One region of the Ligilactobacillus equi DSM 15833 genome, then DNA from elsewhere that is predicted to be linked to it. Evidence: riboswitches for the same ligand, from Rfam matches in the RefSeq annotation. Region 1 holds a riboswitch; the other holds the start of a gene.

Region 1 (7,276 bases):
AGATGCTTTTCAAAACTTCATTACGCGAAATCAAAACCGGAAATTATTAGTTTTAGAACTGGGGATTGGTGCCCACAATCAGCTAATTAAAGCACCTAGTATGCAATTAGTTGCCGGTAATCATAATAGCCGTTATATTACGATTAATAAGGGTGAACTGAATATTCCTGCTAATTTAGCGGCTCGGGCGATTGGCTTTGACGCTGATTTAAGTTTGGCTTTAGAAGAATTGTTAACCGGTAATGATTTAGGTGCTAAAATTATCCCGCCACAAGAAGTTAAGGGTACCCCCCATGAAGATACGAAACTAATTAAGCAAATCTATCCATCTTACACAGCGAATACATTATTGGTCGTATCATCCATCAAGAAAAGGGGCGCATGGTACCTGAAATTATGATGAAAACAGGTCTGGATACCCGTCAAGCCGAAACATTGTTTATCTACATTTTACATGGTTCTTTTGCCGTTAACCGGCGCCATAACTTTCAAAAAGATGCACAATGGCAAGCCGATACCGAAATGTTACAAAAATTTGTTCAAGTTGGTTATAATCAATTACACCAATAAGCCAAAAAAGCCTTCCTGAAGTGGAGGGCTATTTGTTGTTGATGATTTTTTGGAATCGTAATAACTGTTGAGGTAAATGCTTAGCATAATACCAAAAATTACGCTCTAAAAAAAGTGCGACGGGTTGGTCTGGACGGGAAAGAAATACTTGTCCAGAAGTTGTCGTAAGCTTAACTTGACAATTAGTTTGCCAGCTGATGAATTGTTCAAAAGATTGTGATAACTTGAAAGCTTGCGTGAGCGTGAGATCCACCAATGATGACTTAATTTCCAAAAATGGCAACGAAAGATATAGTCGCATTTGCACATAGAACTTAGCTAATTGGCTGATAGTTAAAGTTTGAGGTTCCTGACCTTGACCGGCTAAATAACGATAGCCCTCGTAAATTTGGTTATGACAAGCTGCATACAAATAGTCATCTAGCTGTTCCGGACGGTAAATTTCGGAATGTGTGGCTTGAAAATAAGTATGAATATCCCGATAATTTTGCTGACTAATTAAGGCAGCCAAGGCAAATTGCTTATAACTTTGACGAGCAGTAGTAGGGCTTGGGGAACGAGAGGATGCCAAATCCGGCAAATTATTGAAGCTAAAACGCACGGTATCCAAGTTGTGCTGAACCTGACCGTTTTCTAAGTCAACAGTTGCGGTAAAAGCTTGCGGTCCATGTTGGAGTGTAATTTCCGAGAAACTTTTGTCCTGAAGGGCCATTTGACCTAGCGCTAGTATATCGTGAACAAGTTGGGCTTGAAAATATCGAAAGTCTTGTTTTTCGATAGGAGTAAATGGTAAATCAGGAATTTTTACATGCGTAAAATCCGGGTAATACCGGGGTAAATTAGCCAATATCAATTGCCAAAAGTCAGTTTGATAATCGATCTTAGGTAACGGGACTTGTTCAATGAGCGTAGCCATCACTCGGTAAAAACTGGCTAGATCCTGTTGGTCTTTGGTGAAAGTGATTCTTTCCACGAGATCTAAGGGTTGCTGAATTTTTAACTGGGAACCATGGCGCTTGAGTTGAGCTTCTGGAAAAAATTCCTGGGCTTCTTTCAGTAAATTCATCTTCTTATTGCCGTTCATCTTGGTAGAGGGTTACTGGACCTTGGTCCTGAGCCAACCAAAGCTTGGCAGCATTGATCCATTGTGCTAAGGTAGGGTCAACATCCCGCGGATAAACAGCACTTGTCTCATCAGCTAAGGCTAAACCATGAATTCCACTTTGGAAGAGATGGTATTCACAAGGTACGCCCAATTCCTGAAGTTTGAGGACAAATTGTGTGGTTTCTTTTGGGGAAACGGTCGTATCTTGTCCTCCCTGCCAAAGGAAAGTTTTCGGAAAATTAGCATCCACGCCTTGAATTAAATCTAATTGTTGGTGAAATTCTGGTGGGATTGCTTGTGCAAGGTAAGCGGCATCTCTGTGCAAATGCACACTCGGAACCGTCAACATCGGATAAGCTAGGATTAAGCCTTGAATTTTCAAAGGAGCAGGGATAGTATAATCGGCTTGATGTTCCATAAAATACGCAATGAGATGAGCGCCAGCTGAGAAACCTAAAAGGTAAAGTCGTTCAGAATCTAAATACCATTCCTTAGCATGGTCAGCGATGACCTGCAGGGCACATTCTAAATCTCGATAGGTCTGAAAAATCTCAAAATCCTCATTGATTACAGCTGCTTGTTGGGCATCTGGCCGTTGCAGGAAGTAAACGGAATAATCAAGTAAAAAAACATTAAATCCCATCCCCAAGAAGCGTGCTACTACTGGTTCACTTTCCTTATGGGCAAGATTTAGATAGCCACCGCCGGGACAAACAATGATGCCGGGACGCTTACGGTGCTTTTTGTGGGTAATTTCCTCATCCAATACATAAGCAGTTAGCTTTACCGCCGCATTGCCAGGTCGGAGAGGGAAACTTTGATAGTACATAAATTTATACCTCCTTTTTCTTTAATTATAGCGATTTTTCCACTTGTTATCATAGGGTTTGCGACATAAAATAAGAATATATCAAAAATTTAAGGAGGAAATTAGTAGCGGATATGTATTTTCTAATTTCTTTTCAGCAAATCTGCATCATGTTCATCCTGATGGGGATTGGTTTTACCTGTCAAAGGCTCAAAGTGCTGCATGAACAGACAATTAAGGAATTAACAACTATTTTAATTAATGTGGTTTCACCATGTTTAATTTTTAATTCCTTTCACCAAAAGATGACCACTAATCTTTTGCAAACTTTTTGGTGGACCATATTAGCGACGGTAATTTCTTTTTCCGTATCTGTCTTTTTAGGTAAGCTCTTATTTTCTTTACCGACTTTCAAAGAAAATGACCAGCAAGGAATTTATAAATTTGCTGTCACTTACACCAACAGTGGTTTTATGGGCATCCCCTTAATTCAAGCTTTAATTGGTAAGCAAGGTACCTTTTTTTCGGTACCGTTTTTAGTGGTTAATAATATTTTTTTGTGGACCCACGGCGTAAGCCTTTTTCAGAAGCGAAAGCGTTTCATGTTAGGGGAAACCTTACGCACCATTTTACTCAATCCTAATATTATCGCTACGATTATCGGTTTGTTATTTTTTATAAGTGGTTTGAACCAAGCACTACCAGTTATGGTGATGAAGCCGATTGAGTATGTAGCAACGCTCAATACACCATTAAGTATGATTGTAATTGGCGCTAACCTGGCTACGATTAAAGGCAAGTTTTATGATGATTTAGAAGTTTGGAGCTTGGTCTTCTTGCGCAACCTCATTTTTCCTTTGATTTTGGTGGCAACTTTAGCCTTTTTACCATTATCTTCCACAGCTTTTACCGCTATCACGGTCATGATTTCGGCTCCGGTCGCCGGCTTAATTGTGATGTTAAGCCTAATCAATAATCAACCGGTAGATTTTGCTTCCAAGGTTTTGTGCCTATCAACAGTTTGTTCTATGATTAGTCTGCCGTTGATGATAATGTTGGCTAATTTAATTCACTAACAGTAATAATCTTGTGTATTTTATACAGAAATTTGAATGTTATAGAAAGTAAGTAAATCATTCTATGTTTTGTGATACTCAAAATATAGAGCGAAGAATGAAATTCTATTATTGAATGCGATTTCAAAACATGTTATAGTTAGAAGGTAAAATTGAAGCAGGGGAGCTCGTAAGCGAGCTGAGAGGAAGTCATCAACTTCGACCCTTAACCTGATCCGGATAATGCCGGCGGAGGGAGTTTGTAGACATTTTGTGTGATATTTAAAGATATTCTCCATTTAAGACAGGCTCTTTTCATAGGAAGGGCCTGTTTTTGTATGGAGGAATTGAGATGGATTTATTACAAGCATGTCGAAAATACGCACCCCTAGTCCATTGCATTACGAATTATGTAACCGTCAATGATTGTGCTAATGTGATTATTGCTAGTGGGGGTCGCCCTTTAATGGCTGACGAAATCACAGAAATGACTGAAATTGCGCAAAAAGCTGAAGTTTTGGTGATTAATATTGGCACCTTAAACCAAAGGACTTTTACTGCTAGCTTAGCCGCTGGTAAGGCTATGCGTCAATACGGAAAAATGGTGTTATTGGATCCCGTAGGTATTGGTGTATCTACTTTTAGACAAAAAGCGGTGCAAGAAATTTTAACCACCGTGAAGCCACAGGTAATTCGTGGTAATTTTTCGGAAATCCTCACTTTAATCAGTGGTCAACAACATGGTTCCGGGGTAGATATGGCTCAAACAGATCAAATGACCCAGGCTACTCAAGACAGCCTAATAGCGCAGATGCAGGATTTTTGTCAACAATCTGATTGCGTCTTGATAGCTAGCGGACCGGAAGATTTAATTGTTAATTCTCAGCAAGCTTACCTGGTACAAAATGGGCATGCCTTAATGAAAGACGTCACTGGGACTGGTTGCCAATTAAGCGCTTTAATTGGAGCTTTATTAGGCGCCGGACAAGATTGGACTAAAACTTGTCTAACAGCCACCTGCATGTGGGGGCTAGCTGGAGAAAAGGCCGCGAAGAAAATAACAGTTGGCGATGGCAATGCTAGTTACCGCAATTATTTAATTGATGCGGTTTATCAAATGACAGATAAAGAAGTAAAAGAAGGTGCAAACTATGTCAAACTTAGATAAAGATTTATTGTTATACGCCGTCACTGACCGAAAAAATTTAGGTCAGACTGAATTTTTAACAAGCATTAAGCAAGCTTTGGCCGGCGGTGTAACGTGCTTGCAACTACGCGAAAAAAATCTGTCCAGGGAAGCTTTTAGTGCAGAAGCTTACGCCGTTAAACAGCTTTGCCAAGAAGCACAAGTGCCATTCATTATTAATGATAGTTTGGAAGTTGCCCTGGATTGTCAAGCCGATGGTTTACATGTTGGTCAAGAAGACTTACAAAAATCCGATTTTTACCAGCAAATACCTAGCGATATGATCCTAGGTGTCTCAGTGCAAAACGTGGCTCAAGCCAAAGAAGCCCAGGCCAAAGGGGCAAATTACCTGGGCGTGGGTACCATATTTCCCACCCAAACCAAGACCGATGCTGTTAGGGTTAGCCGTCAAACCTTAGCAGAAATTTGTCAAGCTGTTAACATTCCCGTTGTAGCGATTGGGGGGATTGATGAGGATAATATGGAAAGTTTAGCTGGAACTGGAATTGCAGGGTTAGCTATAGTGAATGCTATTTTGGGGGCACCAGAAATTGAAAAGCAAAGTCACAAACTCAAAGCTTTAGCAGTTAAAACTGTCTTCACCTCGCGGAGTGCGAACCTACCGCCCGTTTTATCAATTGCGGGTAGTGATTCCAGTGGTGGGGCCGGAATTCAAGCTGATATCAAGGCAATTATGGCCAATGGTGGGTTTGCCATGACCGCGATTACTGCTATGACCGCACAAAACACTCAAGGGGTTACGGCGATTATAGAATCCAGTCCCGAATTTTTACAAGCACAAATAGCAACGGTCTTTACAGACATTTATCCTCTGGCTATTAAGGTTGGGATGGTACCAAGTCCAGAGTTAATGCAAGTAATTGCACAGGAATTAAGTTTGTATCAGGCAAACAATGTTGTCTTAGATCCGGTCATGGTTGCTACTTCTGGGGCCCAACTGATGAAGTCTGAAACGCTTGATGCCTTAAAAGCCTTAGCTCGTCAAGCAACTCTTATTACTCCTAACATTGATGAAGCCCAAATTTTAGCGGAAATGGAAATTAGGAATGCCACCGATATGGAAGTAGCGGCTCAAAAATTAACGCAAGAATTAGGTTGTGCCGTACTAGTTAAAGGCGGTCACCTAGTTAACGATGCCAATGATGTCTTTGCTCAAGGTAATCAGGTACTTTGGCTTAATGGTCAAAAAATTAATAATTCCAATACACATGGAACCGGTTGTACTTTATCAAGTGCCATTGCAGCTAACCTTGCACATGGCGAGGACTTAATTCCCGCTATTCAAAAAGCCAAGAAATATCTCTCGGGAATTTTAGCTAGTCAATTAGATCTTGGACTTGGTAGCGGACCAATGAATCATGGTTACCTTTTAAAATAATCGGAATAAATATCTGCTTTATTACTATTTACTCCAAAGGAATGCACCCTGAATTTTAGCACACTTGACAAAAAATAATTTCCAATTTTTACTACTGATGTTTATATTTAATGGCTTATGCAACATTTAAGAAAATCCGACCAAGACCCGTAGTAACCTTCTGAGTAACAATATAAGAAAATATAGGCCATCCATCATCTATTATTTAACTTTAAGTTCTTTTATATACTTTCAGACAATTAATGTACCAATAGTATATTAATTGTCTTTTTGGAGTTTTAGAGGGTAGTTGGTAAAATAGCTTTCAAATTATAACGAAGATGATAATTAAGAAAAGTATGATTGTTTAAATTAAAGAGAATGAAATTCGAAATTTATCTATGCAATCCAATTTTGGAAAAACTAGATTACAACAATTACAAATGAGATTATCGAGAATGACAAAAACTCGTTGAGTCCAAGCTTACCTGAGGAGGAGCCGTTAACAGATTTAAAGGATTGCTAATTTAGAAACGGAACTCGAAAGTATGGATAGTTAAGAAACATTGCATGCACAAATTTTTATATGTAGTTTTTCTTTAGCTTAAATTACGACTTTAAAGCTAATAATGTACAAAAAGTCTATTATTTATATAGAAATATTGTTAAAATCCCGATGCTGAGAGGCGAATTCTAAGGCCAGGTTCGTTAGTTAAACGACCTCTTGTACATTTGATGCTGAATAAATGCAAAATTATAAAAGTTAGTTAAATTAGCTAACTTTTAGCGCGTAAAGGATTTTAGATGGTTATCTAAAAATCATAAGTGTAAGATAGTTTGTACAAAAGAGTCTTACATATATTCTTATGCAAAAATGAAAGAATTCCCTTAACATCAAGGTTTTAGTCTATTTTTCGAAAGTTAATTTCAATTATAGTTGAAATATATGTTAAACTATAATTGATATAAATTTGAGGTGAAATAATGATCGATGAACAAATTATCCAAGCTTTGCTAGCAAGTAACCTATCAAGTAATATGATTGCACAAGGGGTCGGGATGTCAACGCAAGCGATTATCAACTACCGCAAACAGGGGATTGATAAAATGACTCTTCAGACAGCTCGCAACTTGATTACCTACAGCCAAAAAGTTCACCAGGAAAATCAAGCGG
Region 2 (7,276 bases), on a different contig from region 1:
GGCGTGGAATGACGCGCTACTTTGAAAAGATGCCCCAACCTGACTTTGGTTTTTCACCAGATGCTTTCTTCCCAATTATTAACGGTGAAAAGGGAAATGTTAGCTTTGTGTTGAATTTTCCTGGTCAAAACGATGCTCAAGTACAATTGCTTTCCTTTGATGGTGGTTTACGTGAAAACATGGTACCACGTGATGCGCAAGCTGTAGTAGCCGGTTTAGACTTAGCATCAGTTAAAGAAGCTCTAGCTGCTTTTGTGGCGGACAAACCTGTGGAAGCTGAAGTTAAGGAAGTTGGAACTAATTTGGAAATTAGTTTCATCGGAAAAGCTGCCCATGCTCAAGAACCACGTAATGGTGAAAACGCTGGGACTTACTTGGCTTTATTCTTAAAGGACTTTGCCTTTGGGGCTGACGCTAAGAATTACTTAGACTTTACAGCCAACTACTTACACCAAGATTCTCGGATGGAAAACTTTGGAATTAACTTTACGGATGATGTGATGGGTGACTTAACGATGAATGCTGGTATCTTTGCTTTTGAAGCTGGTAAGGGAGGGCAAATCACCTTGAACTTCCGTTTCCCTAAAGGTATGGATGAAACAGATATCAAAGCAGGTTTAGCAAAAGTAGTGACTCCGATGGGGGTTACCCTTGACCAAGGTCGGGTTCAAGTACCACACTACGTAGACCCATCTGACCCATTAGTAGAAACTTTATTAGGGGTTTATCGTCGTCAAACTGGCCAAGAAGCTCACGGTATGGTTGTCGGTGGAGGAACATATGGACGTTTAATGAAGCGTGGGGTGGCCTTTGGGGCTATGTTCCCAGGGGTACCTGATACTATGCACCAAGCGGACGAGTTTATGCCAGTAGATGGCTTATTAAAAGCCACAGCAATTTACGCGGAAGCCATCGCAGAATTAGTTAAATAATTATCGCAAGTCGGAGTCTAGGTTCCGGCTTTTTGCTTGCAAATTTTTATTACGGGATTAAAATGGAGGTGAATTCAAAAGAAAGAAGATGGCAAGTATGGAGCGCGAAAGTCGTTTTATTCGGGATTTATTCGCCAATGCAGTTAAGCAAGAGGCAGATTTTACAATTTTTAAGGTTCCAACTAAGCGGGAAAAGATGTATCTGCGGGTCAAGACAGATTTAATTGAGCAAATTAGGGAAAGTCAGCATTTAGAAAAGATGTTAAAGACGCTTTTATCCAAGCATCGGGTTGCCAGTCAAAGTGAAGAAATTACGATTAGTCAGGGTAACTACCGTCTTTTTATGTAAACCTTGTCAAAATTCGCTCAATCCTCTAAAATTAAAGTTAAAAGTTATACGAAGAGGTGAGGTAGATGTTTTTAATTACCGGTGATTTGCGGAGTAGTTATGCGATTAAAGGTGTGGTGAATGCCACCGTCAAAAAAACTTTACAACCGGATGAAATTGATCAAGTTGCTGATTACGACAATCTTTACGAAAAAGTCAAAGAAATCTTAGGTAAACGGGCGGAAGCCCTCGGAGCTGATGGGGTCATTGATGTCAGTTTTGTACCAGAGATTGCCCGAGTGGCCGTGGGTCCTAAGTACATGATTTTGCATGGATATGGGACGGCCGTTGCTTTACTAAAAAATTCAAAGTAAGCACTGGTGGACCTTGACCTCTTAGCGGGAATATAGTATGATTATTGAGTATTTTAATACTCATGCCGCTGTGGCGGAATTGGCAGACGCGCAGCGTTCAGGTCGCTGTTGGGTTTTCCCAGTACAGGTTCGACTCCTGCCAGCGGCATTTTGACGGTCCTAATGAGGGCCGTTTTTCTTTTGAAAAATCAAGAAAACGTTTGCTAAAGAAGATGTACTATGATAAAATGCAGGTGTTATAAAGAAAATAATTGATGATAGTTGGGGTGCCTTCTGGCTGAGAAATACCCATTGAACCTGATCTGATTAACATCAGCGGAGGGAACTATGTGTAAAAAAGACAATGAGAAGTCCAGACTATCAAAGCAGTCTGGACTTTTTTAGCTCAACCATGATCAAAATTATAGGAAACGAGGTTTTGACAATGTCAAAGAAAAAGTGGGATGTTCAAAGTGTGATTTTTTTAGCAATTATTGCTATCTTTTTAGGAATTATCTATCAGGTTTGGAGTTATGCCTATTATGCCTTAGCGGCCACACCTTTAAAACCTTATGCCAATGATTTAACTCTGGGTGTGTGGACGATGGCCGGTCCTCTAGCTGGAACTTTGCTACGTAAAGTTGGAGGAGCTTTTATCGGGGAATTATTAACCGCAACAGTCGAAATGTTTCTATTTTCTAGTTGGGGAGCAGCTAACCTGATTTCTGGTCTCTATCAAGGATTAGGTTCAGAATTAGGGTTTGCTTTAACGGGATATAAAAACTTCGGTAAACTTGGACTTAGTTTATCCGTGTTGACCACCACGGTAGTGACGTTTGCCTGGTCCTTATTCCAAGATGGTTATTTAGATTATCAAGTCGGCATGCTAGTGCAGCTGTTTATTTTACGTCTGCTATCCATTGGTCTTTTTTCAGGGGTGTTAGTAGCTATGATTCAAGCAGCCGTTAAGAAAGCTGGGTTTTTACGCTAATGACAAGTTTGCAAGTAAAAAATTTGACTTTTACCTATCAAGTTGAAGGTGAGGCGGTGTTGCGCGACTTAAATTTTACCTTACCTACTCAAAAGATTAGCCTTTTGATTGGTCAGTCGGGAGCTGGTAAATCAACATTTTTAAAACTTTTAACTGGTCTTTATCCAGAATTTGGTGGCCAGATTAGCCAGGGACAGGTACTGTTAGATGGACAAGAAGTTGGAACTATGTGTGCTGCTAAAAGGGCTACTAAAATAGCTTTATTATTTCAAAATCCTCGCCAGCAAATTGTTATGACTACGTTTCGGGAACAATTGTATTTTATTTTAGCTAATTTAAATCTACCGCTGATTGAGATTAATGATAGGATCAAACAGGTTTGTCAGCAATTCAACTTAACCGCTTTTTTAGATCGGGACTTACTAACTTTATCCGGTGGTGAACTGCAAAGAGTGGCGCTTGCCAGTGTGGTAGCTATGGGGAGTGAAATTATTATTTTAGATGAACCTTTCGCCAACATTGATTTAAAGGAGCGACGGCGACTACTGGAACTTTTGCGAGATCTACAAGTCAAGCAAGGTAAAACGATTTTGATTTGTGATCATGATTTATCTGATTATCAAGCCTATGTTGACCATGTTTTTCAATTAGACCAAACACTTCATGAGGTTAATCGTACTATATTAGCTGAAGTCAAAAAGCCAGCTGTGAATTTACCACTAGCTCCTGATTTAACTGGTGATTTATCCTGGTGCAACATAGAGTTGTGGGCGGGAAAACGACAGTTGGTAATTGACAGTAGTTATCGTTTAGGTCGTGGGAAAATTGGCCTTTTATCTGGGCAAAATGGAGTGGGCAAGTCGACTTTTTTTAAGGCCTTAATCAAGCAAAATTCTTACCATGGTAAAATTATTTTTGATAAGCAGGACTTAGCGCGGACAAAAGCAAAAAAGTGGGCTAGGTTGGTCGGAATTGTCTTTCAAAATAGTTTAGATCAGTTTGTAAAATTGACGGTAGCTGAGGAATTAGCTCTCTCACTAAAAAAGAGTCACCACCCAGAGTACTGGACGCCCGCGCGCGTGCAAGCAGTAGCACAAGCCTTTGGTCTGTGGGATTTAAATGACCAAGTTTGTTACCAGCTTTCCGGTGGTCAACAAAAACGTCTGCAGATTCTAGGGATGCTGATTATGAGTCCACCAGTCTTGTTACTTGACGAGCCCTTTAGCGGTTTGGATCAGGTAAGTCTAAAGCCGGTCTTGGAGGAGTTACAGACTGTGACTGTTGATTTGCAAATCGCGACTTTAGTGATTTCACACCAATTAATGGGAATTACCCCTTATTTAGACTATCAGCTTCGTTTGGAGCATCAAAAGTTAGGATGGTGAAACGATGAAATTTAAATTGAATCCCACTATCATGTTACTTCTACTCTTAAGTCAAGGTCTTTGTCTAGCTTTTATTAAGAGCATTAGTTATAACCTTTTGGTACTGTTGTTAAGTTTAGGCTACTTAGCCTATCATAAAGCCAACTTTAAAACGATAGGGTTAGTCTTTTTAATAACCTTTCCCTTAAGTTTAGGTTCCTTTCTTTCTTTTTACTATTTTGGTCAAGGAGCGCGTGTGTACTTAGCCTGGATTTATGCTAGTCGGATTTATGCTTACTTGAGTTTGGGAATGCTGTTGACGTTGACTACTAAAATTGATGTATTACTAATAAGCTTGGAACAACACTTGCATTTACCTCAAGCTTTTGTTTATGGTGGTTTAGCTGCTATGAATATGTTGAGTCGTATCAAAAAGCAATTAGGTGTGATTAAATATTCAGCCCAAATTAGGGGAAAAAGTTATCATTATTATCAACCAGGTTTGTACTTGAGGGTTATCATTACAGCTTTAACCTGGTCCCGTGATAGTGCCCAAGCCATGCGAGCCTTAGGTTTTGTTGAAAAAGGCCCCCGTACGCAAGAAAAAGCAGATGTTTTGCCTAAATGGCAATGGGCTTTTTTAGGCGGGACGTCCCTTTTACCGCTTGTCGTGGTTATATTTCACTGGTTGTAAAGTTTAGTGTCAGGAGGTTTAGCTTCCTGACTTTTTGGTGTGTAAAAATATTAAAATCTTATCTTGGCCGCAATTGAACTTCGAAATTTTAACGCGTATAATAAGTTAATGGAGTTATTCGAGAAAGGAATAAGTAATTATGGGAAAGAGATTGAAAAGCAGTCGCTACATCACGGGCTTTGATGGGTTACGGACTTTAGCGGTGATTGGCGTGATTTTATATCATATTCTGCCACAAAGTTTGCCGGGGGGCTTTTTGGGAGTGCCGATTTTCTTCGTTGTTTCGGGTTACCTAATCACTGATTTGCTAATTCAGGAAAAAGAAGAACGAGGCTTTATCTCTATTAAAGATTTTTATCTACGTCGTTTTCGGCGTTTATACCCGGCTTTATTAACCATGGTTTTGGTATCGAGTGCTTACATAACACTTTTCCAACGCAACCTGTTGGTAAATATTCGAGGGATAATTTTAAGTAACGTTTTTTATGTTTACAACTGGTTTCAAATTAAGCACCATGAGTCCTATTTTGCGCACTTTGGTGGTGAATCTCCCTTTACGCACCTGTGGTCCTTATCAATCGAAGGACAGTTTTACTTGTTATGGCCGCTATTAGTGATCTTATTGTTAGCTTTTATTAAAAAGAAGAGCATGATTGCCCTAATAATCTTTTTAGGAGCCTTCATTTCTGCACTCGAGATGGCTCTGCTGTATCATGGTGGCGACCCCTCGCGCTTGTATTATGGTACTGATACGCGTATGTTTGCAATCCTCATTGGAGCCGCCTTAGCTTTTGTTTGGCCAAGTACTAAATTACGGCCGCAAGTTAATACAGGACACCGGCGCTTTTTAGATGGAATTGGTGCCTTTGCTTTGGCGGGGATTATTTTAAGCTTTATTTTTGCCTCCGCTCAAGCTTCGGGGATTTATCACATGGGGATGTTTTTCTTCTCCATTCTTTCTGCCTTGTTGGTGGCAATTGTGGCACATCCTGGAGGTGACTTTAACCGTCTCTTCACCAATCCGCTTTTTACTTGGATTGGAAAAAGAAGTTACGGCATTTATCTTTACCAATTTCCGGTGATGATTTTTTATGAAAGTAAAGTCAAGGTTGGTAATCATCCTATTTTAAATGCGGTTATCGAAATTGCTTTAATTTTGGTGATTTCAGAGCTTTCTTACCGCTACTTAGAACGGCCGTTGCAATTCTTTGATTACCGTCAAACATTATCGGTAATCCGGGAAGCATTCCGCAAGGATACGGTGCACATGCCTCGTAGATATGCTTTGAGTATTGCTGGTTTAGTAGTTATGGTGGCACTCATTGGTGCTTTGATGCAACCTAAGTCCAATCAAATGCAAGCTAATCCTGTGCAAGCGACGATTGCTAAGAACCAAGCGCAAACTAAGAAGAATAATCAAACGAAGGCGAAGCCTTCTAAGAAGGTTCAAGCTAATTTAGAAAAGCAACTGACTCAAAAACAAATTAATCAGGCACAAAATATGTCTTTAACAGCAGTTGGAGATTCCGTTTTAGCGGCTACGAGTCCTAGTTTACAAGATATTTTTCCGCAGATGTATGTCGATGCCCAAGTCGGGCGCCAAGTTTATATGGTACCTGATGTGTTGAAAAACTTACAGGCTCAAGGGCACTTAGCGGATACGGTCTTATTGGTAGAGGGGACGAATGGCGCTTTTAATGAGGAACAATTAGCTCAAATTATGGAGGTTTTGGGTAAACGACAGGTTTACTGGGTAAATGTTCATGTTCCGACAAAGAGTTGGCAAAACTCCGTTAATAAAGGAATTAAAGAAGCAGGTCGCAAATATCCAAACATTCATGTAATCGACTGGTATGATTATAGTAATGGGCATGAAAGTTGGTTCTATAATGATGATGTCCACCCCAATAAGGTTGGGACAGACAAATTTACTAACTTAGTGGCACAAAAAATTTTGAAATAAAGGTAGAGGCTTATCGTAAACGGTAGGCTTCTTTTTTTGAAAAGAATGCTTGAAAGTTTCAGAAATGCATACTAAAATATCTATGAAAGCGCAAACAAAAACCGTGTGAGGGGGTTGTTCCATGGAAAAAGAATATTATGTCAGTCGAGCTAAGTTATATCGTGATGAAGCACAAAGGGCAATTACCTATATCAATAACGGGGATGAACAATACAGTCATTTAATTTATCAAAACCTTTGTAAATCTTTTAGGTTAGAACTAAAAGTTCTTAAAGATGACGTGCCATTATATAGACAAATGTTAGTGGAATTCAATGAGCAGGTCGCTAATCATAATGACATTTTGACTAATCTAGTTTGGATTCGGGCGCGGGCACGCCAATTTGAGTAAAGGCCTATGTTTTCAATGTGCTAAGCCCTTTCAAACTATATATTTAAGTGATTTTATGTTATAATAGAAGTAGGATAAAAGTGATGAGGGGGTCATCTTATGACAATGGAATACAAAAACATCTTGGTACCAGTTGATGGTTCAAAAACGGCGGAAAATGCTTTGAAAACCGCAACAGAAATTGCTAAGCGTAACCAAGGCCATGTTGATTTATTGAATGTCATCGACCTAAAACAATTCTCCATGAGTTTCGGCGGAAT

The links. A riboswitch is a leader RNA that binds a small molecule or an ion and turns the genes downstream of it on or off. The one in region 1 is predicted to bind thiamine pyrophosphate.
Region 2: it holds a riboswitch for thiamine pyrophosphate, as region 1 does, so the genes downstream of both, FC36_RS03535 (ECF transporter S component) here and thiM (hydroxyethylthiazole kinase) in region 1, are expected to answer to the same signal.

Annotation. Positions count from the first base shown of each region.
Region 1 is NZ_AZFH01000007.1:9,021-16,296, forward strand. It holds gene FC36_RS12305 (SIR2 family NAD-dependent protein deacylase) at 1-400, shown strand, start outside; gene FC36_RS01305 (hypothetical protein) at 382-570, shown strand; gene FC36_RS01310 (hypothetical protein) at 599-1,636, opposite strand; gene FC36_RS01315 (alpha/beta hydrolase) at 1,641-2,504, opposite strand; gene FC36_RS01320 (AEC family transporter) at 2,618-3,559, shown strand; TPP riboswitch at 3,709-3,813, shown strand; gene thiM (hydroxyethylthiazole kinase) at 3,891-4,706, shown strand; gene thiD (bifunctional hydroxymethylpyrimidine kinase/phosphomethylpyrimidine kinase) at 4,690-6,123, shown strand; gene FC36_RS01335 (hypothetical protein) at 7,087-7,276, shown strand, end outside.
Region 2 is NZ_AZFH01000027.1:1,097-8,372, forward strand. It holds gene pepV (dipeptidase PepV) at 1-932, shown strand, start outside; gene FC36_RS03520 (hypothetical protein) at 1,021-1,281, shown strand; gene FC36_RS03525 (hypothetical protein) at 1,347-1,634, shown strand; tRNA gene FC36_RS03530 (tRNA-Leu) at 1,699-1,782, shown strand; TPP riboswitch at 1,887-1,975, shown strand; gene FC36_RS03535 (ECF transporter S component) at 2,059-2,604, shown strand; gene FC36_RS03540 (ABC transporter ATP-binding protein) at 2,604-3,989, shown strand; gene FC36_RS03545 (CbiQ family ECF transporter T component) at 3,994-4,662, shown strand; gene FC36_RS03550 (acyltransferase family protein) at 4,802-6,625, shown strand; gene FC36_RS03555 (hypothetical protein) at 6,747-7,016, shown strand; gene FC36_RS03560 (universal stress protein) at 7,116-7,276, shown strand, end outside.